Regions from separate parts of the Bacillus pretiosus genome, predicted to be linked through region 1. Evidence: predicted binding sites of a transcription regulator. Region 1 holds the regulator's gene; each other region holds the start of a gene.
The links. The regulator LexA, encoded in region 1, represses DNA repair genes until DNA is damaged. The targets are predictions, from matches to a motif close to CGAACATATGTTCG.

Region 1 (9,668 bases):
CTACAAACTCAGATTTATAAAAGTCTACTAAATCCTTTGTAGGAGCTCCCGTTTCATCATCTACTCCAAAACGTTGTGCTTGTAAAATTACGTTTGCAGCCTTTTTCTCATGCGCTAGCACATACGCTGTTGGAGGTAAAAACCCTACATCTACTTGCTTAGACGCCATCGCTTCTACAATTGTATTGTAATTCGTTGAAATACTAACTTTTACCGGAACATTTAATTTATCACTTAATAACTTTTCCAATGGTTTTGCCTTTGCCTCTAACGTATCTGCATTTTGAGAAGGAACAAATTGAACATTTAAAGTCTTCGGTACATAACCTTTTTTCGTATCTTCAGTTTTACTTGCACTTGATTCTTTCGTTCCACAACCACTTAATAATCCCGCCGCTAGTACAACTGTCGTACTCATTGCAAAAACTTTTTTCAACATATTAATGCCTCCAATTTTGTTGTTATAAAATTGCCTTCCGTAAACATGAAGAAATATATCACACATTTTCACGTATATTTTCTTATTTACAGAATCTTTACACATTCTATACATTCTCATTAAAATTCTCTTCATATATTTGATATGCTTAATTAGTAGATAACAATAGAAAAGGTGAATGATATTGAATCCAAATCAAATTGTAACTTTAAACATTTTATTAACAAGTGATATACATGGCACTGTTTATCCAATTCACTACCAAGATAACTCCCAAGCTGAAATTGGTTTAGCCAAAATTTCTACTCTTATAAAAAAAGAACGTTCCCAAAATAGAAACGTTCTTTTAATTGATAACGGTGACTTCATACAAGGAACACCCTTTACTTATCATTACGCTACATATGAAGAAGATAAGAAAAATCCAATGTCTTTATTAGCGAACTATTTACGTTATGATGCTGCAGTTATTGGGAATCATGAATTTAATTATGGAATGGACATATTAAATAATGCTATTTCTACTGCAAACTTTCCGTATCTATCAGCAAATATTTTAGATAAAAACAGAAAAGAACCTTATTTCGGGAAACCATATATAATAAAACATATTGAATCAAATATAAAAATTGCTATTTTAGGGATGACAACGCATTACATTCCCAATTGGGAACAACCCCATCACATTCAAGATTTACAATTTGAAGATGCATTAGAAACAACAAAAAGATGGGTTTCTTACATTCGCGAACACGAGAAACCCGATTTATTAGTCGTAGCCTACCATGGGGGATTTGAACGCGATTTACAAACTGGGGTACCGACTGAAGTTTTAACAGGTGAAAACCAAGGATATGCAATGTGCCATGAAATTGAAGGCATAGACATTTTACTAACAGGCCACCAACACCGGGAAATCGCTCACACCGTAATGAATGGTGTAACAATTTTACAGACTGGATGCAATGGACACTCCGTTGGAAAAGTAACAGTAACATTCGAAAAAACAGAAAAAAAATGGGTAAAAAAAGAGAGTGATTCACAATTATTGCCCGTACAAGGAATTGAGGCTGACCAACATATTCTTTCCTTGGTTGCCGATTATGAAGAAAAAACACAAAATTGGCTCGATCAACCTATTGGAGTAATCTATGGGAACATGCAAATTTCAGATGCTATGCAAACTCGTTTGCAAGACCATCCTTTTATTGAATTCATAAATAAAATACAGATGGATATAGCTAATGTTTCCATTTCTTGTACAAGCTTATTCCATAATACATCTCCAGGTTTCCCGAAATATGTAACAATGCGTGACATCGTTTCTAATTATATTTATCCAAATACATTAAAAGTAATTAGAATAACTGGAGCGGATATAAAAGATGCCCTTGAACTCTCTGCTTCTTATTTCATATTAAAAGCAGATGGAACTATCATCGTAAACCCCACCTACATAGAACCAAAGCCGCAACACTATAATTACGATATGTGGGAAGGAATTTCGTACGTATTAAACATTTCCAAACCAATTGGCGAGAGAGTAGAATCCTTACAGTATAAAGGCGCTCCACTTCATATGAATGAAGAATATGACGTCGTTATGAATAATTATCGCGCAAGTGGCGGAGGGAACTTCTTTATGTTTCAAAATAAGCCCGTAATAAAAGACATACCAACAGATATGTCTGAACTTATCGCTAACTATATATTGAAGCACAAAAAGATAGAAGCAACAGTCAATAACAACTGGAAAGTTATTAAATAACGGATATAATAAATAAAAAAGATGGGCTTCGCCCATCTTTTAGTTTAATTTTGCATTATCTTGCTTTTTTAAAGCTTTTAATTTCGCCGGTGTAACATCAGTACCTTCTTCGTTAACAACTTTAATTCCTTTAAGTTCGTTTAACATATTTTGACGAAATCCTTTTAAATATTGTTCACGTAGCGATTGGCGCTCACGTTGTTCTTCTTCAGTTAAACCTTCAGCTTTTGCTTTTTTCGCTAAGAAGTTAATGCGTTCAATGAGTTCGTGACTTTGCATCTCGAATCCCCCTTTTACTCAAAACTGATTATTATCATACAATAGTTAGTCCTCTTTATCAAGCAATTGCTTTGTATATTCTACATATCTTCGATGTACAGTTGCTTTTGAAACATCATGACCAAAACCACGAAGTGTTGCTGCAATTTCTTCAAAAGTTAATTCATTCCGGCGTAAACGTACAATTTCCTCAATTGGCACTTCTTTTTTCTCACGTCCTATACTTAAATGACGATTTTTCAAATTATTCTCTGGACGAAATCCTTTCTCTACCGCTCTTTGCATGCCACGTTTAATTTTTAAATTGTGGATCTTTCTTTGATACTCTTCAACAATCCCAATTATATCTAGTACCATCGAATCAGAGTCAGAGAGTTCTAATTCTCCATTATGCGTATGCGTATATACTTTTATTCCCTCTTTATGTAAACAGTGCATTAATGCAATCTTTGCATTCCCTCTACCAAGGCGCGTTTCATCTTGTATGAGAAGTACATCAACTTGTTCATCGCGAATTGTATCTAGCACTTCTAATATGCCATCACGTTCAATTGTATAACCACTAGCCTGCTCCTCAATCACCTTTACAACATTCATTTGATAGCGCTCAGCTAAATGCAATAATTCATCTTTTTGACGCAATAATGATGTTTCCTGTTCTTCTTTTGTTGTGCTCACACGTGCATAAATAATTGCATTCATATTGAACCCTTCTTTCTCACTATATTTTCCTTATAGTGTATCATAAATTCGTCTTTCGTTCGAACTTATGTTTGTAGAATGTTTTTTCGCATGTTATACTTATTAATAAGAAAAATGAAAGAAAACGAGGTGTTAGAAAACATGGAAAAGTTAACGAAACGCCAGCAAGACATTCTCGACTTTATTAAGCTAAAAGTACAAGAAAAAGGATATCCACCTTCCGTACGTGAAATCGGTCAAGCAGTCGGCCTCGCTTCTAGTTCTACAGTGCACGGACATTTATCACGACTAGAAGAAAAAGGATATATTCGACGCGATCCAACAAAACCACGAGCAATTGAAATTTTAGGTGACAACCGAATGGATACAGAGACACAATCTGTTATTCAAGTTCCAATTGTCGGAAAAGTTACTGCTGGATTACCTATTACAGCAGTTGAAAGTGTAGAAGATCATTTCCCACTTCCAGCTAGCATTGTTGCTGGAGCAGACCAAGTATTTATGTTACGTATTTCCGGAGATAGTATGATTGAAGCTGGTATTTTCGATGGAGATTTAGTTGTTGTTCGCCAACAACAGTCTGCATACAACGGTGAAATTGTAGTCGCTTTAACAGAAGATAACGAAGCAACTGTAAAACGTTTCTATAAAGAAAAAGACCATTTCCGTCTACAACCGGAAAACTCTTCATTAGAACCTATCATTTTAAAACAAGTGTCAGTTATTGGAAAAGTAATTGGCGTATATCGTGATTTACATTAAGAATAATAAAAGAAGATAATTACCTTATTTATATACGGTAATTATCTTCTTTTTTTGTATTTTGATAGATTTTCATACATTTTATTTCTTATGAACGAGTTTCAATCGTCACATCGCCAGCAGCTGTTTTACCACTAATCTTTTTACTACCATTGCCAATTGTTATATTTTTATTTTCTTCATTAAAAATCATTACTTCGCCAGCAGCACTTTGCCCAGTTATAACTGCATCTTGTGGTTTTTCTAATAAAGTAATATCTACATCCCCAGCGGTTGAACTTGCCTCTACATCATATTTAGGATCATGATCCATAATATGCACTTCCCCGCTAGCCGACTTCGCAGTTACTTTTCCTATTACCTTCTTAAAGCTCACCTCACCAGCTTTTGAAGATCCTTCCACACTTTTTGCTGTGACATTTTTCAAATCTACTTCTCCAGCGAGTGTCCCAACACTTACACAATCACTTTTCACATCACTTATTTCTATTTGTCCAGCTGATGAATTTATTTTTATCTCTTGGTATGAACGTTCAGGCACAAGGAGAGTTATTGTAGACGTTTGAAATCTAAAATCGTAAAAAGAAAAATCAAATGAAGCACCTTTTTCTCTTTCCCCAATAATTTTTAATGTGTCACCATCTTCGGCAATACGAACCTCGTGTTTACGTACATCTCCTGATTGCTTTACATAAAAAGAAGAGTCGGGAGATTTTTGGACAACAATATCCCCAGCATCTAACTTAACTTCTATATTTTTTAGTGTTTCGTTTTTAATTACGTCTTCTTTATTTCCTTCTTCTGCAGTTTGCACTGCTTTTTCATATGTTTGTGAAATCCCTATTACTCCAATAATGATACAAGCGATAGCTACTAACAATATTTTCTTCATCATCTACTCCCCTTTTATCATTTTGAAGTTCCATATTACATAACGTACGCATAACTTTTTAAACCACTTCGTACTATAATAAGCGATAATACATAACAACAAACCTACTCCAACAAACGTTATACTAACGAATAAATCCAACCATATAAAAGTACCCATAAATACTTTTCCAATAACGAAAAATGGTGTCACTACACTAGCAATTCCACCGAGCCAGAAGGAAAATATAAAAGCAATAATTGCAACTAACGGGCCTAACACAATAATAAAATTAAACAAACTAAGTCCAATCGCTGCCATAACAGCCCTTGTTATATTGGTAGTTGATGGGTCCTTTTTCATTTCGTCAAAGCGATACAAAGCAAGTAAGTCTTTTGCAATTACTTTCGGAGAGCCAAGGCCCTTTATTATTTCCGATTCAGTTTTTCCTTTTTCTATTCCAAACTGAAAATGCTCTTCATAATCAAATAAAATATCTTTCCTCTCTTCTTCCGGTAACTTTCTAAGATGACTTGATAATTCTTTAAGAAACTGTTCTTTACTCATCCCATTCCACCCCTTCAATAATTTCTTGTACGCCTTTTGCAAAATCACGCCACTCCGTTACTAACAAATTCAGTTGCGTTTCCCCTTGCTCAGTTAGTTGATAATATTTACGAGGCGGTCCCTCTGTAGATTCTTTTAAATACGTTTGAAAATATCCTTCTTTCGTTAAACGACGTAATAAAGGATACACTGACCCTTCCGATATTAAAAATTTATTTGAGATTTGCTGAACAAGTTCATAGCCGTAACAATCTTTACGTTTCACAAGTGCTAAAACACACAGTTCTAACACGCCTTTTTTAAACTGAACGTTCAAGGTCAATCCCCCTTTCTCATTTCAGTACTATTCAATACACGGTACCCGTTATATCCATAATATACCACTTAGTATTATTCATTGCAAGGTACTATATTTTTCAATACTTAATTTTCGAATTAAATACATCCACACCATATTTCAACTTCCACATTTTCATTCATAGCTAGCACGCATTTTAAATAATCCACATGACTTTTTTCGAGCACTTTGCGGGCACCCATCTAATTCATTTCACAAGCCTTTATATTTGCCCACAAATAAAAAAAAGCCCTGATACCGTAGTATCAAGGCTTTTTTCTCTCTTAGTATAGAGACATATATTGATCGCGTTCCCATTGGTGAACTTGCGTGCGGAAGATGTCCCACTCAATCTCTTTTGCTTCGATGAAGTGCTCAAGTAAATGTTCTCCTAGTGCACCGCATACTACTTCATTAGATTGTAATGTAACTAATGCTTGCGCTAATGTTGCTGGTAAGTCAACGATACCTGCTTCTTCGCGCTCTTCTTTTGTCATTACATAGATGTTACGGTCTACTGCAGCTGGTGGAGTTAATTTGTTTTTAATTCCATCAAGACCTGCTGCTAATAATGTAGCCATTACTAAATACGGGTTTGCAGCTGGGTCAACACTACGTACTTCTACGCGTGTACTAATACCACGAGATGCAGGGATACGTACTAATGGGCTACGGTTTTGTGCAGACCATGCTACGTAACAAGGAGCTTCGTATCCAGGTACTAAACGCTTGTAAGAGTTTACAGTTGGATTTGCTACCGCTGTAAATGCTGGTGCATGTTTTAAAATACCTGCGATGAAGTGACGAGCATCATCACTTAATTGTAAGTCACCGTTTTGATCGAAGAATACGTTCTCACCATTTTTGAATAGTGATAAGTTACAGTGCATACCTGAACCGTTCACACCATATAATGGTTTTGGCATAAATGTTGCGTGTAAACCGTGTTTACGAGCAATTGTTTTTACAACAAGTTTGAATGTTTGAATGTCATCACATGAGCGAATTGCATTTGCATATTTAAAGTCAATTTCGTGTTGCCCTGGAGCAACCTCATGGTGAGACGCTTCAATTTCAAAGCCCATTTCTTCAAGTTCAAGAACGATATCACGACGACAGTTTTCCCCTAGATCCATCGGCGCAAGGTCGAAGTATCCACCGTTATCGTTTAATTCTAATGTTGGATTTCCTTTTTCATCTACTTTAAATAGGAAGAATTCTGGCTCTGGTCCAAGATTGAAATCTGAGAATCCCAATGCTTCCATTTCTTTTAATACACGCTTTAAGTTGTTACGTGGATCGCCATCAAACGGAGTGCCATCTGCATTGTAAATATCACAGATTAATCGAGCTACTTTTCCTTTTTCAGCTGTCCAAGGGAAAATTACCCAAGTATCTAAATCTGGATATAAGTACATATCAGATTCTTCAATACGTACGAAACCTTCAATAGAAGATCCATCAAACATCATTTTGTTATCAAGAGCTTTTGTTAATTGGCTCACTGGAATTTCTACGTTTTTAATTACTCCTAAAAGGTCCGTAAATTGTAAGCGGATATACTTTACATTCTCTTCTTTCGCCAAACGGAAAATATCTTCTCTTGTGTACCTAGCCATTATAAATTCCTCCTTAGTCCCTCTAAACACCTTCAGAATCAGTTATCTTTAGTGAAAAAACCTTGAAATGTCACCTTGTCGCAATGAAGTCCGATTAAATCTACCTGTATGTTGTAGTTCATCTCGAAGTATTTTGCGAAGCTCAGTTTTTGAAATTTCTTTCGTTTCTTCTTTTACTTTCACTGTTTCTGTTTGATTTACTTTCATTAGTAACACTTGTTTAATACCAGCCATATTCAAGCCTTGATCTAATAAATCTTTAATCTCTAACAACTTATCTACATCGTTAAATGAAAATAATCTACGATTCCCCTTTGTACGGGTTGGAGAAACAAGATTATGCTCTTCATAGTAGCGAATTTGACGTGCAGATAATTGTGTTAAATCCATAACAATACCAATAGGAAACAGCGGGGCAGAACGTCTATCTTCTTTCATTGTTTCAGTTCCTCCTTCGCCTTAACTGCTTCTCATTTTATACCATGTTATGTTTAGTGTCAATAGATGTTAGCTTTTCTTACATGATTTTTTTATAAATTTTTTCATTCTTTTTTCTAATGAGATTAATCATTACTTTCACACGAAAAAAGCTGTCGAAATCGACAGCTTCCCCTTAAGAAATTGTTAATAATTCTTTTTCAATTAACGCATCAATTGCAGAACAAATCGCAATCTTCACATGTGAATAAGTTAATCCACCTTGCACGTAAGCAACATAAGGCGGACGAATTGGACCATCAGCTGACAATTCAATACTTGCACCTTGAATAAACGTTCCCGCAGCCATAATTACATCATCTTCATAACCCGGCATATAGTTGGCATATGGAGTGAAGTGAGAATTAATTGGAGATGCATATTGAATCGCTTGGCAGAATGCAATCATACGATCTTTATCATCAAATTGAACAGACTGAATTAAATCTGTTCTTGGTGCATTCCATGCTGGTGATGTATTCATTCCTAACTTCTCTAAAAATGCAGCTGTAAAAATCGCACCTTTTAGCGCTTGTCCCGCTACATGCGGCGCTAAGAAGAAACCTTGATACATTTCTTGCAGACTGTATAAAGATGCCCCTGCTTCCGCACCGATTCCCGGAGATGTTAAACGATATGCACACGCTTCAACATACTGTTCTTTACCAACAATGTAACCACCAGTTTTAACAATTCCACCACCAGGGTTTTTAATAAGCGAACCTGCCATTAAATCTGCACCTACATGACATGGTTCTTGCTCTTCAATAAACTCACCATAACAGTTATCTACAAACACAACAACATCAGGTTTAATTTCTTTAACGAATGCTATCATCTCTTTAATTTGAGAAATAGTAAACGATGGACGAGTAGCATAACCTTTTGAGCGCTGAATCCCAATCATCTTCGTATTACTATGAATTGCAGTCGCAACAGCTCCAAAATCAACAAGCCCCTCTTCAGTAAGCGGAACTGCATTATAACCAATATTATATTCTTTAAATGAACCTACACCTTTTCCGCGTACACCAACGATTTCTTCTAATGTATCATACGGTTTGCCAGTGATGTACAATAACTCATCTCCCGGACGTAAAACACCGAATAACGCTGTAGAAATAGCATGAGTACCTGAAATAATTTGCGGACGAACAAGACCCGCTTCCGCTCCAAATACATCCGCATACACTTTTTCTAACGTATCACGGCCAATATCATCATAACCGTAACCTGTCGTCGGAATAAAATGCGAGTCACTAATTTTATGTTTACGGAAACTTTCTAACACTCGAAACTGATTGCTTTCAATTACTTCATCCGCGCGTTTATGTACTTCTGTAATCTGGCTCTCTACTTCTTTTACGATTGGAGCAATTTTTTCTCCATTTTTCAAACGATCAAACATTTTTATTTTCTCCTTCTTCCACTAAAAATCTCTTTAATTGCACATTAAGCGATGAATGAGCAAAAATATACCCCACGCAATTATATACAAATTTATCTTCCAGAAACTCCATCTTTGTTAATAGCGTCTCCGTCTTTAATAGCGTTAACAACTTACCTTCACTCGGTGGAATTTCCACTTGATAACGATTCATTTCTTCCTTCATTTTCGTTTCTATCGCTTCTTTTATATGCAATAAATCACTTTGTTCAAAGGCACTAGTCATTAAGAAGTCACTTTTCGGAAACGGAATAAAGTTTTGATGTAATTCATCTTTTTTATTATATAACGTAATAATAGGAATATGATTAATTTCAAGTTCTGACAATAATTGTTTTACTGTTTTCTCATGCCCTACATAATTAGGATCCGCTGAATCAACTACATGTAAAATAACATC
Region 2 (7,885 bases), 2.4 Mb from region 1:
GTTACACGAGTTGTTGAGATGGAAGATTCTTTTTTCGTATTTCAAAAGCCCCTAGATATTATAGAAAGAAGTTGCCGCAAGCATGGCTCTAGTTTCTTAGGCAGAAAAGAAGGAACGAAAGAGTTAACTCATATTACACATAAAGCACCGATTGCGATTAGTCCGACAGATCAACTTTATTTTTTTCCCACTTATTCATACTCTAGAAAAGAGTGTGCTTGGTTGTCTCATTTTTATATTGAAAGTAATAAAGAGTCAAAAGATGGAAATGTTATTGTTAGATTTATAAATGGATTTGCTGTGAAATTAGAAATATCAAAAAGCAGTTTTGAAAATCAACTAAATCGTACAGCGAAATTGCGTACTGAATATGAAGATCGTAGAAAAAAACAAGGGAATCCTTGTTTTAAAGAGATTGATAAAACTCAAGAATCTCGATTAAAACCAGCATACGAGAAAGTATATTTTGTGAAAGAAGAGGAAGTTTAAGAGGATGGGGAAAAATCCCCATCTTTTTTATTTGTCAGTTTTTATCGGTAAGTCGATATATTCGAAAAATCACTGATAAAAATCGAGTTGTGGTTGATATATTTGAAAAATCGCTGATAAAATGCGAGTTACAATCGATATATTCAGAAAATCGTCGATATAATTTCAGTTACTGAGGAATTTGCCACTAAAACAAAAGGATCATTTCCAAAATCGCAAAACGTCTTGTCGAATATTGATAGATTATCATAGCATAATAATGAAGGAATTCTCATGGAAGATATGGAAACTTAATAATTACATCTCCATATGTCGTATCTACCATTTCCTCTTTCATATAAGCAATGATACAGTAGAGGTAGTACTTAGAGTAAAGGGGTAAAGTGTAGAATGGATTTTCAGACAATCAAAGAGTATTTTTCACCAGAAAATATGGATCATATTGTTGAAAGTTATAAAGCGTTCGGACCACTTCTCGGTATTGGTTTACCGATGATAGAAGCGTTAATACCGGCATTGCCACTCATCGTATTTGTACTGGCAAATGCTGTTGCATTTGGATTTTGGCTCGGTTTTCTTTATTCTTGGCTTGGATCAGTAATGGGTGCCTTACTTGTCTTTTTCATTATCCGCCATTTTGGACGAAGTCGTTTCTTTTCTTTTGTAAATAAACATGAGAAAGTAAGGAAGGCAATGGGATGGATTGAAAGGAAAGGATTTGCGCCGATTTTCGTCATATTTTGTTTTCCGTTTACACCGTCTGCGCTTATAAACGTTGTCGCTGGTTTATCTCGCATTAGTGTAAAACAGTTCGGGCTTGCGCTTGCGTTCGGAAAGCTTGTGATGATTTTTATTTTAACGTATATCGGTCATGATTTAATGTCATTTATTCATAATCCGGTGAAATCAGTCATTGTAGCAATTGGTATTTTTATTTTATGGTATGTCGGTAAGAAAATCGAAGTAAAGTTAGAACTACATTAAGAATAGTCTTCTTTGTAAAGGAAAGCTTCATTATTAAAGGATAAGGGGAGAAGCGGATGAAGAAAACTTTGAAAAAAGAAGGCATAGAGTGGATACGAACAATTTTAATTGGTGTATTATTAGCTGTATTTTTTCGAACGTTTTTCTTTTCGACGTACGTTGTAGAGGGGAAGTCAATGATGCCGACATTGCAAGATGGTAATATGCTCGTTGTAAATAAGGTGAGTTATCAAGTGGGGGACTTGAACAGGTTTGATGTTGTTGTGTTTCATGCGAATAAAAAAGAGGACTACGTAAAACGAATTATCGGTTTACCTGGAGATCAAATTGAATATAAGCATGATAAACTGTATATAAACGGACAATTCGTGGATGAACCTTATTTAGAAACGTATAAGAAAGAGATAAATGGACGACAACTAACAGGTGATTTTAAACTAGAAGAGTTAACGAAAGAAAAGTCGGTGCCACCTGGCTATATTTTTGTAGTGGGTGATAACCGCCTCGGGAGCTGGGATAGTAGACACTTTGGATTTGTAAAAGCTGATACAGTTGTCGGTAAAGTTGATTTACGATATTGGCCAATTCAAGAGGTGCAAACGAATTTTTCAAAAGGTTGATATAATAGATAGAAGTATAGAAAAAGGCAAACTACTCTGTTTGTCTTTTTTCGTGTCCTATAATACAATTATAGTAGCAAACTAACGTTCGTTATGTAAGTGAAAGGTGGGGTTACATGTCACTTCGATTTGTGATTGGTAGAGCGGGAAGTGGAAAAAGTACACTTTGTTTACACGAAGTGCAAGAAGAGTTAAAGCAGCGTCCAAGAGGGGAAACAATATTATATCTTGTGCCAGAACAGATGACATTCCAAACGCAGCAGGCGTTAATTGGTAGTGAGGATGTAAGAGGTTCTATTCGGGCACAAGTTTTTAGTTTTTCACGATTAGCGTGGAAGGTACTGCAAGAAGTTGGTGGAGCGAGTCGCCTTCACATTGATGAAGCGGGCGTACATATGTTACTTCGTAAAATTGTAGAGTCTCGTAAAGATGGATTATCGGTGTTCCAAAAAGCAGCGGAGCAAAACGGTTTCTTTGAACATCTTGGTAGTATGATTGCGGAGTTTAAACGTTACAATGTGACGCCATCTAACGTATATGAAATGTGGCAACAATTAGACGCACATAGTAGCAGTGCAGAACAAAAGCTATTAGCGAATAAAGTGTATGATTTACAACTATTATATGATGATTTTGAACGTGCTTTAATCGGAAAATATTTGGATTCAGAAGACTACCTACAATTGCTAGTCGAAAAGCTTCCACATTCTGAATATGTAAATGGGGCTGAAATTTATATAGATGGATTTCATTCATTTTCACCACAAGAACTAGAAATTGTAAGACAGCTTATGATTTGCGGTGCGAGAGTTACGATCACGTTAACGATAGATGAAAAAACGTTAGCGCAGCCAGTAAATGAACTAGATTTATTTTATGAAACGACGTTAACGTATGAAAAAATAAAGCAAGTGGCGCGTGAAGAGAAGATAGAAATTGAAAAAAAGATTCCACTTATGGAACAACCGCGTTTTCATTCGCAAGCATTAGCGCATTTAGAAACGCATTACGAAGCACGTCCAAATGAAAAGTTTCACGGAGAAGCAAGTGTAACGATTAGTACAGCAGCGAATTTACGAGCTGAAGTAGAAGGTGTTGCGCGTGAAATTCGTAGACTTGTGGCGGATGAAGACTATCGTTACCGAGATATTGCAGTCCTTCTTCGTAACGGAGAAAGTTATTACGATGTGATGCGAACGCTATTTACAGATTATAATATCCCGCATTTCATCGATGAAAAACGCCCGATGTCACATCATCCGCTAGTAGAATGCATTCGTTCTGCACTCGAGATTATTAGTGGAAATTGGCGTTATGATGCAGTGTTCCGCTGCGTGAAAACAGAGCTTTTATATCCACTAGACGTAAGAAAAGAAACGATGCGCGAAGAGATGGATGAGTTTGAAAACTACTGTTTAGCCTACGGTGTACAAGGGAAGAGATGGACTTCTGAGGATCCGTGGATGTATCGCCGCTATCGTTCTCTTGACGATACGGACGAGATGATTACAGACAGTGAACGTGAAATGGAAGAGAGAATAAATCGACTGCGCGACGTTGTAAGAACGCCTGTTATTCGTATGCAAAAAAGGCTGAAGCGAGCGGGAACAGTTATGCAAATGTGCGAAGCTGTTTATTTATTTTTAGAAGAGCTAGACGTTCCGAAAAAACTAGAAGCATTACGTATTCGTGCAGAAGAGAGCGGAGATTTTTTATTTGCGACAGATCATGAGCAAGTATGGGAAGAAGTAATGAGTCTTCTTGATACGTTCGTTGAGATGCTTGGCGAAGAGAAAATGTCACTTTCTATGTTCACAGATGTTATGTCGACAGGTCTTGAGGCGCTTCAATTCGCAAACATTCCGCCATCATTAGACCAAGTGTTAATTGCTAATATTGATCGTTCAAGATTATCAAATGTGAAAGCAACATTTGTCATTGGCGTGAATGAAGGAGTTATTCCGGCAGCACCGATGGATGAAGGGATGCTTTCTGATGAGGAAAGAGATGTTCTTAGCGTTGCAGGTATCGAATTAGCACCAACGACGAGACAAACTTTATTAGAAGAACAGTTCGTTATGTACCAAATGGTAACGAGAGCAACTGAGAAATTATATATTTCATGCCCGCTTGCAGATGAGGAAGGGAAGACGTTACTTGCGTCTAGCTTTATTAAGAAAATAAAAAGAATGTTCCCTGATGTGAAAGATACATTTATTACGAATGACGTGAATGATTTATCACGCTCGGAACAAATTTCATACGTAGCAACGCCAGAAGTAACGTTGTCATATGTTATGCAGCAACTTCAAACGTGGAAGCGATATGGATTTGAAGGGAATTTAGATTTTTGGTGGGATGTATATAACTTCTACGTAACTTCAGATGAATGGAAACAAAAAAGTAGCCGCGTATTATCAAGTTTATTCTACCGAAATCGTGCGCAAAAGCTAAGTACAGTTGTAAGTAGAGATTTATATGGAGATAAAATAAAAGGAAGCGTATCTCGTATGGAACTATTTAACCGTTGCGCATATGCTCATTTCGCGCAGCACGGTTTATCGTTAAGAGAGCGTGACATTTTCAAACTGGATGCACCCGATATCGGGGAACTATTCCATGCAGCGCTGAAGAGAATTGCGGACAGGCTATTACGCGAAAACCGTACTTGGGCGGATTTATCAATAAAAGAGTGTGAGCATCTTTCTGCTGTAGTAATAGAAGAGATTGCACCGTTATTACAAAGACAAATTTTATTAAGTTCAAATCGTCATTTCTATTTAAAACAAAAACTACAACAAATCATTTTCCGTACATCAATCATTCTTCGTGAACATGCGAAGTCAAGCGGTTTCGTACCAGTTGATTTAGAAGTGCCATTCGGTATGGGCGGTACAGGATCGCTTCCGCCGATGGAATTCTCATTACCAAATGGTGTAAAGATGGAAGTAGTTGGTCGTATTGACCGTGTTGATAAGGCGGAAGATGAAAATGGGACGTTCCTACGTATTATTGATTATAAATCAAGCTCAAAAGCGTTAGACTTAACGGAAGTGTATTACGGATTAGCACTTCAAATGTTAACGTATTTAGATGTTGTTACTTCGAATGCACATACGTGGATGAAAAAGGGAGGTACTGCATCACCGGCTGGTGTACTGTACTTCCATATCCATAACCCGATCGTTGAGATGAAGGGTGACGCATCTGAAGCAGAAATTGAGAAAGAGATTTTAAAGAAATTTAAAATGAAAGGACTTGTACTAGGAGATGCTGATGTTGTTCGTTTAATGGATAACAAACTTTCGACAGGAAGCTCTGATATTATTTCTGCTGGTTTGAAAAAAGACGGCAGTTTTAGTGCGCGTTCGAGTATTGCAAGTGAACAAGAGTTTAACGTACTTCAAAAATACGTACACCATACGTTTGAAAATATTGGAAAAGACATTACAGAAGGCGTTATTGATATTGCTCCTTATAAGAAGGGGAATAAAGCGGCGTGTACGTTCTGTAACTTCAAATCTGTTTGTCAGTTCGATGAATCACTCGAAGATAACCAGTTCCGTACGCTAAAAGATATGAAAGATAGCGAAGCGATGGAGAAAATTAGAGAGGAGGTTGGCGGAGAATGATTGAAAATTGGCCTAAAAAACCAGAAGGTAGTCAGTGGACGGATGACCAGTGGAAAGCGGTTGTAGCGAACGGACGTGATATATTAGTCGCGGCAGCAGCTGGATCAGGGAAAACAGCAGTATTAGTTGAACGTATTATTAAAAAGATTATAAATGAAGAAAATCCAGTCGATGTCGACCGCCTGCTCGTTGTAACATTTACGAATGCAGCGGCGCAAGAGATGAAAAACAGAATTGGGGAAGCGTTAGAAAAGGTATTAATTGATGAGCCAGGATCGCAGCACGTAAGAAAGCAGCTTAGCTTATTAAATAAAGCTTCTATTTCAACGATCCATTCATTTTGTTTACAAGTAATTAGAGGATACTACTACATGCTTGATGTTGATCCTCGTTTCCGCATTGCGAATCAAACAGAAAACGAATTATTAAAAGAAGAAGTGTTAGATGACATATTAGAAGAAGAGTATGGAATTGAAGATAATAGTATTTTCTTTGAACTCGTTGACCGTTATACGAGTGACCGTAGTGATGATGACTTACAGCGTATGATTTTAGCGCTTCATACAGAATCAAGAGCGCATCCAAATCCGGAAAAATGGCTCGATAAATTAGTAGAAGCATACGACGTGGAAGGAAAGACAATTGAAGATTTAGTGTACGCTTCTTACTTATTAGAAGATGTGAAATTCCAGCTTGAAACAGCAGAGACACATATTCGTAAAGCGACTGAACTCGCGATGCTTCCTGACGGTCCGGCGCCCCGCGTTGAAACCCTGCAAGCAGATGCAGTTTTACTTGGAATGTTGTCATCAGCTGCTTGTGAGTCATGGACAAATGTGTATGAAGCGATGCAAAATGTATCGTGGCAAACGTTAAAGCGTATTAAGAAAAGTGATTACAACGAGGATGTTGTAAAACAAGTAGACTCTCTTCGTAATAAAGCGAAAGATGAAGTGAAGAAATTACAAGAAGAGTTATTTAGCCGCAGACCTGAAAGTTTCTTACGAGATTTTCAAGATATGCATCCTGTATTAGAAAAACTCGTACAGCTTGTAAAAGTATTTACAGAGCGTTTCCAAGCGATGAAGCGTGATAAAGGGATGGTTGATTTCACAGATTTAGAGCATTTCTGTCTACAAATTTTAAGTGAACAAAGTGAAAACGGTGAAATGAAGCCGTCAGCAGTAGCGCTTCAATATCGTAATAAATTTGCTGAAGTACTAGTCGATGAATATCAAGATACGAACTTTGTACAGGAATCCATTATTAAATTCGTAACGAAAGATTCTGAGAGTGAAGGGAACTTGTTCATGGTAGGTGACGTGAAGCAGTCGATCTATCGTTTCCGACTAGCAGAACCAGGCCTGTTCCTAGGAAAGTATAAACGCTTTACGCAAGAAGGATTAGACGGCGGAATGAAAATCGATTTAGCGAAAAACTTCCGTAGCCGTCATGAAGTGTTAGTAGGTACGAACTTTATTTTCAAACAAATTATGGGCGAAGAAGTCGGAGAAATCGACTATGATGCTGACGCTGAATTAAAGTTAGGTGCTAGCTATCCAGAAGGTGAAGATGTAGCAGCTGAACTACTATGTATTCAGCAAACAGAAGAAGAAGTGCTAGACGGTGAAGAAGGTGCGGAAGTAGAAAAAGCGCAACTTGAAGCTCGCCTTATGGCGCAGCGTATTAAAGCGATGGTTGATTCAGGTTATGAAGTGTATGATCGTAAAACGGATAGTATGCGCCCTGTACAATACCGCGACTTCGTTATTTTACTTCGCTCTATGCCATGGGCGCCGCAAATTATGGAAGAATTAAAGCTGCAAGGAATTCCAGTATACGCTGATCTTGCGACTGGTTACTTTGAAGCGACAGAAGTAAATATTATGATGAACGTATTCCGCGTGATCGATAATCCGATGCAAGATATTCCGCTTGCCGCCGTACTTCGTTCACCAATCGTTGGACTAAATGATGAAGAACTTGCAACATTGCGTGCTCACGGAAAGAAAGGTTCGTTTTATGAAGTAATGAGCTCATTCTTAAAAGGGGCACCGCTTGAAGAAGAACAAGAACTACATGATAAATTAGAGTGGTTCTATAACTTACTGCAAGGATGGCGTGAATTCGCGCGTCAACAGTCACTTTCTGATTTAATTT
Region 3 (7,885 bases), 1.4 Mb from region 1:
ACCCCAACTTTGAAACTCTCTTACCTTCATGTTTTTCTTTCTTAAAACATCTGTAAACTCCATCTTTTCCCCCTATGAACGAAAAACCGAGTGTCATTTCCACTCGGTTTTTCGTAATACACTTATTGAGATAACTCTACTTCTTTTATTTTCTCTTTCATTCTTGCTTTATCGCGATTTAAAATCTCTTTTAAATACTTACCTGTATACGAGCGTTCTTCTTTTACTACTTGCTCTGGCGTTCCGGAAGCAACAATTTGCCCACCTTTATCTCCGCCCTCTGGTCCAAGGTCAACGATATAATCAGCTGTTTTAATTACATCTAAATTATGTTCAATAACAAGAACTGTCTCGCCACTTTCAACAAGGCGTTGCAGCACTTCTAGAAGACGCGCGATATCATGTGCATGCAAACCAGTCGTTGGCTCATCTAAAATATATAACGTACGCCCAGTAGAACGACGGTGTAATTCAGAAGCTAGCTTCACGCGCTGCGCTTCACCACCAGATAACGTCGTAGCTGGCTGTCCTAATTTCATATAACCAAGACCTACATCTACAAGCGTTTGAAGTTTACGCTTAATTTTTGGGATATTAGCGAAGAACTCTACTCCATCTTCAATTGTCATCCCTAACACTTCAGAAATGTTCTTATCTTTATACTTCACTTCTAACGTTTCGCGGTTATAACGTTTACCATGACAAACTTCACATGGAACGTATACGTCTGGTAAGAAGTGCATTTCGATTTTAATAATCCCATCACCACGGCACGCTTCACAACGTCCACCTTTTACATTAAAGCTGAAACGTCCTTTTTGATATCCACGCACTTTCGCTTCATTCGTTTGTGCAAACACATCACGAATATCATCGAATACACCTGTATACGTCGCTGGATTAGAACGTGGTGTACGCCCGATTGGCGATTGATCGATATCGATTACTTTATCTAAATGCTCAAGACCTTTAATTTCTTTATGAGTACCTGACTTCGCTTTCGCTTTATATAACTTTTGTGCTAATGATTTATATAGTACTTCATTAATCATCGTACTTTTACCGGAACCAGATACACCCGTTATCGCTACAAACGTACCAAGCGGGAATGACATCTTTGCATTCTTTAAGTTATTCTCTTTTGCACCGATAATTTCCACTTTACGTCCGTCACCTTTACGTCTTTCAAGTGGAACCGGAATAAACTCTTTACCGCTTAAATACTTCCCTGTTAGCGAATTATCATCTTGCATCACTTCAGCTGGCGTCCCCGCTGATACAACTTGACCACCGTGAATACCTGCACCAGGTCCGATATCAAGTAAATAATCAGCAGCCATCATCGTATCTTCATCATGTTCAACGACAATTAACGTATTCCCTAAATCACGCATCTCTTGCAACGTACGAATAAGACGATCGTTATCGCGCTGATGCAAGCCGATTGAAGGCTCATCAAGAATGTAAAGTACGCCAGTAAGACGAGAACCGATTTGTGTCGCTAAACGAATACGCTGCGCCTCACCACCTGATAAAGTTCCTGCGGCACGACTTAACGTTAAATAATCTAAACCGACGTTCACTAAGAATCCAACGCGCTCCTGGATTTCTCTTAAAATTAAATGAGCAATTTTTTGTTGTTTCTCCGTTAGCTCCACATTCGAGAAGAATTCCTGTACTTCTTGAACAGAATACTTCGTTACATCAGCAATCGTTTTATCACCAACGAAAACAGCTAAACTCTCTGGCTTTAAGCGTCCACCTTTACACTTCGGACAAGCTTGCTCTGCCATATATTTCTCCATTTGCTCACGAACATAATCAGAACTCGTTTCACGATAACGACGTTCGATATTTGGAATAACACCTTCAAATAAAATCTCATTTTCCTTTACTTGACCAAATTCATTTACATAGCGGAAATAAACTTTTTCTTCTCCGCTTCCGTACAACACTTTATCAAATAAATCTTTCGGTATATCTTTCACAGGCATATCCATATCAACGCCGTAATGATTACATACAGATTGTAAAAGCTGCGGATAATATTGTGAGCTTGTCGGTTCCCAAGGCGCAATCGCATGTTCATTTAATGATAAATCCCAATTCGGAATGACAAGTTCTAAATCTACCTCTAACTTTGAACCAAGTCCATCACAAGAAGGACATGCCCCGAATGGACTGTTGAATGAGAACATGCGCGGCTCTAATTCTCCGATTGAAAAACCACAATGCGGACAAGCATGATGTTCACTAAATAGAAGTTCCTCTTCTCCCATTACATCAATTAACACTCGGCCCCCGCCAAGCTTTAATGCACTTTCAAGAGAATCCGCAAGACGGCTTGCAATCCCTTCTTTTACAACAATACGGTCAATTACAACTTCAATCGAATGCTTCTTATTTTTATCTAGCGCAATATCTTCAGATACATCAAGCATTTCACCATCAACACGTACACGAACATACCCTTGCTTCTTAATATCTTCAAGCACTTTCACATGTGCACCTTTACGCCCAGAAACGATAGGAGCTAACACTTGTAATTTCGTACGTTCAGGATATTCAAGTACACGGTCTACCATCTGCTCTACTGTTTGTGACGTAATTTCAATACCATGATTCGGACAAATTGGCGTACCAATTCGCGCAAATAATAAACGTAAATAATCATAAATCTCCGTGACCGTTCCGACTGTTGAACGTGGATTACGACTCGTTGTTTTTTGATCGATTGAAATCGCTGGTGACAATCCTTCAATCGTATCTACATCCGGCTTATCCATTTGTCCTAAAAACTGACGCGCATACGCAGATAACGATTCTACGTATCTGCGCTGCCCTTCTGCATAAATCGTATCAAACGCTAATGATGATTTCCCTGAACCAGACAATCCCGTCACAACAACAAGCTGATTTCTCGGAATGGTTACATCAATATTTTTTAAGTTATGTGCTCTAGCACCTTTTACGACAATAAAATCCTTGCTTATGCTCACTCTGTTCACCCTTCCGCTTTTAATTCTAATAGTAAATCTCTTAATTCAGCTGCACGCTCGAAATCTAACGCTTTTGCTGCTTCTTTCATCTCTGCTTCCATCTTCGCAATTGTCTTTTCACGCTCTTTTTTCGTCATCTTCTTAGCTGGTGCCGCTTCATACATTTCCGGCTCTTCAGCAGCTGTCGTTGCACGGATAACATCACGCACGCCTTTTTGAATCGTTTTCGGCGTAATACCATGCTCTTTATTGTAAGCTTCTTGTATAGTACGACGACGCTGCGTTTCTTCAATTGCAATTCCCATTGATCTTGTTATACGATCTGCATACATAATAACGCGGCCGTTTTCATTACGTGCTGCACGACCGATTGTTTGAATTAATGAACGCTCTGAACGCAAGAATCCTTCCTTATCAGCATCTAAAATAGCTACAAGTGATACTTCTGGAATATCTAATCCTTCTCGTAATAAGTTAATACCGACAAGTACGTCAAACTTACCAAGGCGAAGATCACGGATAATTTCAATACGTTCTAACGTTTTAATTTCAGAGTGAAGATAGTTCACTTTAATTCCTACATCTTTTAAGTAGTCTGTTAAATCCTCTGACATCTTCTTCGTTAAAGTCGTAATTAATACACGTTCATTTTTTGCAATGCGATCTTGAATTTCTCCTAATAAATCATCAATTTGCCCTTCAATTGGTCGTATATCAATTGGTGGATCTAAAAGCCCTGTTGGACGAATAATTTGTTCTATTACTTCCGGTGCCTGCTCTAACTCGTACGGTCCTGGCGTTGCTGAAACGTAAATAACTTGATTCGTTTTCCCTTCAAACTCATCAAACGTAAGCGGTCTATTATCTAAAGCTGATGGCAGACGGAATCCATGATCTACAAGCACTTGTTTACGTGCTTGGTCCCCGTTATACATCGCTCTTACTTGCGGTACTGATACGTGTGACTCATCCATAACGATTAAGAAGTCTTTCGGGAAATAGTCTAATAACGTATACGGCGTTGCACCCGCTGGACGAAGTGTTAAATGACGGGAATAGTTTTCAATCCCTGAACAAAAGCCCATCTCGCGCATCATTTCTAAATCATAACGTGTACGCTGTTCTATACGCTGCGCTTCTAACAACTTGCCATTATCATTTAATTCCTTTAAACGTTCTTCTAATTCTTTTTCTATATTTTCAATAGCGACCTTCATCTTTTCTTCACGTGTAACGAAGTGAGATGCTGGGAAGATTGCTACATGATCACGTTCTGCTAATACTTCACCTGTTAACGCATTTACTTCGCGAATACGATCGATTTCATCGCCAAAAAATTCAATTCGAATACAATGCTCATCAAGTGATGCTGGGAAGATTTCAACTACATCTCCGCGCACACGGAATGTACCACGCTTGAAATCAATGTCATTACGTCCATACTGCACATCAACAAGTTCACGAAGCAATTGATTGCGGTCCTTTTCCATACCAACTCTAAGTGAAACAACTAACTCGCGGTATTCTTCTGGAGAACCTAAACCATATATACACGAAACACTCGCAACAATAATCACATCATCCCGTTCAAATAGTGCAGATGTTGCTGAGTGACGCAATTTATCGATTTCATCATTAATCTGCGCATCTTTTTCAATAAACGTATCTGTTTGAGGCACATACGCTTCTGGCTGATAATAATCGTAATAACTAACAAAATATTCAACTGCATTATTCGGAAAAAAATCTTTCAGCTCACTATATAACTGTCCTGCTAACGTTTTATTATGAGCCATAACAAGTGTTGGCTTCTGCACTTCTTTAATGACATTTGAAATCGTAAATGTCTTACCCGTTCCTGTTGCTCCAAGCAACACTTGCTTTTTCTTCCCACTATTAATTCCCTCTACAAGCTTTTCTATAGCTACCGGCTGATCACCTTGCGGGGAATAAGCTGAGATAATTTCAAATTGATGTTCCAAACAAAACCGACCTCCTCGTAAAAAATCTGTATTCCCATTTTACCACGAATGCTCATAAAAAAACCAAGAAAACGAACAGATATTCGGTAAAATTTTCGACAATATATACATAGAAAGAGGAAGGAGTAAAAACTTCCTTCCTCTACTAACTCTATTTTTTAGGTACATATAATAAATCATATCCATTGCGCCCATTTTTACTCGTACAATCTATTAACCTATAAGTGATTTCTAATTCTCCCTGCTCTTTAACAATACTTTTGCAACTATCTTTATGTAATCCTTTATGTTCACCAGCAAATTGGTCTTTTCTATTATCTAACACATAAAGTATATCGTTCTCACTATGCTCTACCGTTTGAAAAATCGGATCACCTTCATGGGTATACTGCACAATTCTTATTTTATCAACTTTCCCTTGGTCAACATTCAAAACGAACTTTTCAAATTTATCTAGGTTGGAAATTCCTGCTCTCTTTACAATGACATCATTCTTCTTATCAATGTCAATGTTAGGTTGTGAGCATGCTACTAAACTAAAGAGAAATAAGCATATAAAACCTGTTTTTCCTATCGTTATCCTCTCCTATACAAACTATTGGTATACTAGAAAAAGCTACTTTCCTCTATGAAAGTAGCTTCTCTTTTTCTTTTTCCTTCTTCGGGAAAAGAACATATGAAAATGAAATAACTGTATCCACTAAAAGTATAATCGCCCAAACTTGGCTAACACGACTTGCTTTTTCATTTAAAACAATCCCCGTTTCTAACCAATTATGCCATTGTTCAAACGGGACAAAACCGTACAGAAAGAAAAAGAAAATATGCACAACAACGAATAAAACAAGATGTAATAACCAATTTTTTATTTCCTGTTTCGCATAGGCCATACCTGTTAATTCTACGTGCTCTTCCATAATTGGCGCTGGTTCATTCCGCCATTTCGCAACTAGCTTTTGCGCAAACATATCAAGCTTCTTCAAATCCTTTTTCCCGTAGAAAACTGCATACAATAAAATAACTACCGTAATGATTTGAAAGTTAGAGAACTTCCCTGTTTGATAATAGTCCACTACCCCTAAGGTTAAAATAAACACTTCATTTACGAGGAGTACAATCCCCATAATAAAGCTCGCCTTCTTCAAACGGAATCCGTAACGAAGTAAAAAGAAGCCGATAGCCGATAACCAAAATACAATCTCTGCCCCAATTAAAAAATACCAACGATATTCTGCAAGTATACTCATTTATCCATCTCCTTTTCATCATATATACGAAAAGCTTCTTCCATATATAATAAAAGTTCTTCTTCAATTGGATACATGCTCATTTTCTGTGAATCTTCCTTCGATTTTCTAACTTCCCATAACTTATCTAAAAACGCTTCGTCACCATTGGCCATTTCTAAACATTTCTGCATTAATCTCTTCGTTGCCCCTTGTACCTCATCACTCGCTGCTTCTTTGCCGTCTTTCATAAAAGTACGTAATTGCTTTAATAAATCTACCCATTCTAAAACATTCGGATCTTCTTCACTCATATTTGGCAAGTTATGAAGCAATTTTTGTTCTTCCTTTGAAAATACTTCATTTTGAAATATTTCACGTATACGAGACGACTGTTTCGAAAGCTGAATCAGTTCAAACATAACTTTCCAATCAAGTTCCCCTTCCACATCTACCGAATAAACAACAGCTTGTAAAACACGCTCCATTCGATTAAATTTCTTTTGTTCTTCCTGTACAAACCGAAGTTGTTTTTCAAGAGAACCCTTTAAGTTAAGGTCACCTTTTACTAACATATTCGCAGCCTCTTTTAATGAAAAGCCCATTTCCTTTAAAAATAAAATTTGCTGCAACCGTATTACGTCAGCTTCACTATATAAACGATGCCCACCTTCTGTTTTCCCGCTCGGCTTTAATAAATCTATTTGATCATAATAACGTAATGTACGTACCGTTACCCCTGTTTCTCTCGTCAATTGTTGTATTGAAATCACTACCATCACCTCTTCCCCTTCATTATAAAAGATGACGTTACGTAACTTTCAAGACTTTTGTAAAAAAAATACAAAAAGCTGTTTATACTCTTTGTATAAACAGCTTTTACGGAAATAATCCCTTTTGTATAGCGCGCCCACAAAATAAAATAAGTGCTCCAACAACAACACTCGTTGCTGTTTTATGATAATGAGCTGAAACTAATAAATAATATGATAAACCTACAGTGCCAATCATAATACAAATGCTTGGCACTGGATAACGAGAGAAGTTCTGCATTCCCCAAAACAAAGCAAAAATAGCCGTAGCGACACATAATACCGGTAATCCCATCCCAGTTCCCCTTTTTCTATCTATTCCTTGTTGCTAACACACTCGTCGATGCCCTACTTATTAATAAGCCAAAAATAGCAATATATAACAACTCATTTACATGTACTGCTTGCCTATCTAAATACTTATTTAAACAAAGATACATAATGAACAAGAACACGAAGCTTGTAATACTAATCGTAAAATATGACTTCATCTTATTCACAACTCGCTCATCAATCGACGGTACTCCCTCTTCTTTCAAACGCTTCTGTTCTCTATATTCCGCAATACTTATATAAAATGACTAGTGCTACATTCGATATGAAGATTGTTCCCCACGAAATACTTAAAATCATTAAACTCATATTTAAAACAAGACCCGCTAAAAACAAACTTCCTATGAACCGTATAATATCTTACTTACTCATACATGATCAGCCTCTTTTTGATTTCTATATTTCCACTTCGGCCAATAGTTCACAAGAAAATACACCCACTGCCCTATTACAAATAAAACAAATGGCATACCAGCATTTCCGTCAACAATTAAATTATATAAACTCCATATCGCTAAACTAATCGTAAAAAA

Region 2: a site for LexA is predicted at 2,171-2,184, ahead of addB (helicase-exonuclease AddAB subunit AddB). Genes of this name have one in related genera too.
Region 3: a site for LexA is predicted at 5,054-5,067, ahead of uvrB (excinuclease ABC subunit B). Genes of this name have one in related genera too.

Annotation. Positions count from the first base shown of each region.
Region 1 covers NZ_CM129593.1:3,541,673-3,551,340, forward strand. Annotated here, with positions in the region: gene ACU8YW_RS18095 (phosphate/phosphite/phosphonate ABC transporter substrate-binding protein) at 1-439, opposite strand, end outside; gene ACU8YW_RS18100 (bifunctional metallophosphatase/5'-nucleotidase) at 624-2,207, shown strand; gene ACU8YW_RS18105 (DUF896 domain-containing protein) at 2,247-2,486, opposite strand; gene ACU8YW_RS18110 (YneB family resolvase-like protein) at 2,532-3,188, opposite strand; gene lexA (transcriptional repressor LexA) at 3,330-3,950, shown strand; gene ACU8YW_RS18120 (DUF4097 family beta strand repeat-containing protein) at 4,039-4,845, opposite strand; gene ACU8YW_RS18125 (DUF1700 domain-containing protein) at 4,846-5,388, opposite strand; gene ACU8YW_RS18130 (PadR family transcriptional regulator) at 5,381-5,704, opposite strand; gene glnA (type I glutamate--ammonia ligase) at 6,010-7,344, opposite strand; gene glnR (transcriptional repressor GlnR) at 7,393-7,782, opposite strand; gene ACU8YW_RS18145 (methionine gamma-lyase family protein) at 7,958-9,229, opposite strand; gene hflX (GTPase HflX) at 9,222-9,668, opposite strand, start outside.
Region 2 covers NZ_CM129593.1:1,124,332-1,132,216, forward strand. Annotated here, with positions in the region: gene ACU8YW_RS05850 (competence protein ComK) at 1-489, shown strand, start outside; gene ACU8YW_RS05855 (TVP38/TMEM64 family protein) at 880-1,473, shown strand; gene lepB (signal peptidase I) at 1,530-2,093, shown strand; gene addB (helicase-exonuclease AddAB subunit AddB) at 2,210-5,725, shown strand; gene addA (helicase-exonuclease AddAB subunit AddA) at 5,722-7,885, shown strand, end outside.
Region 3 covers NZ_CM129593.1:4,913,727-4,921,611, forward strand. Annotated here, with positions in the region: gene ACU8YW_RS25560 (DUF4275 family protein) at 1-63, opposite strand, end outside; gene uvrA (excinuclease ABC subunit UvrA) at 123-2,993, opposite strand; gene uvrB (excinuclease ABC subunit B) at 3,005-4,981, opposite strand; gene ACU8YW_RS25575 (DUF4362 domain-containing protein) at 5,133-5,561, opposite strand; gene ACU8YW_RS25580 (hypothetical protein) at 5,608-6,228, opposite strand; gene ACU8YW_RS25585 (MerR family transcriptional regulator) at 6,225-6,986, opposite strand; gene ACU8YW_RS25590 (hypothetical protein) at 7,087-7,314, opposite strand; partial or broken gene ACU8YW_RS25595 (ATPase) at 7,331-7,661, opposite strand; gene ACU8YW_RS25600 (hypothetical protein) at 7,721-7,885, opposite strand, start outside.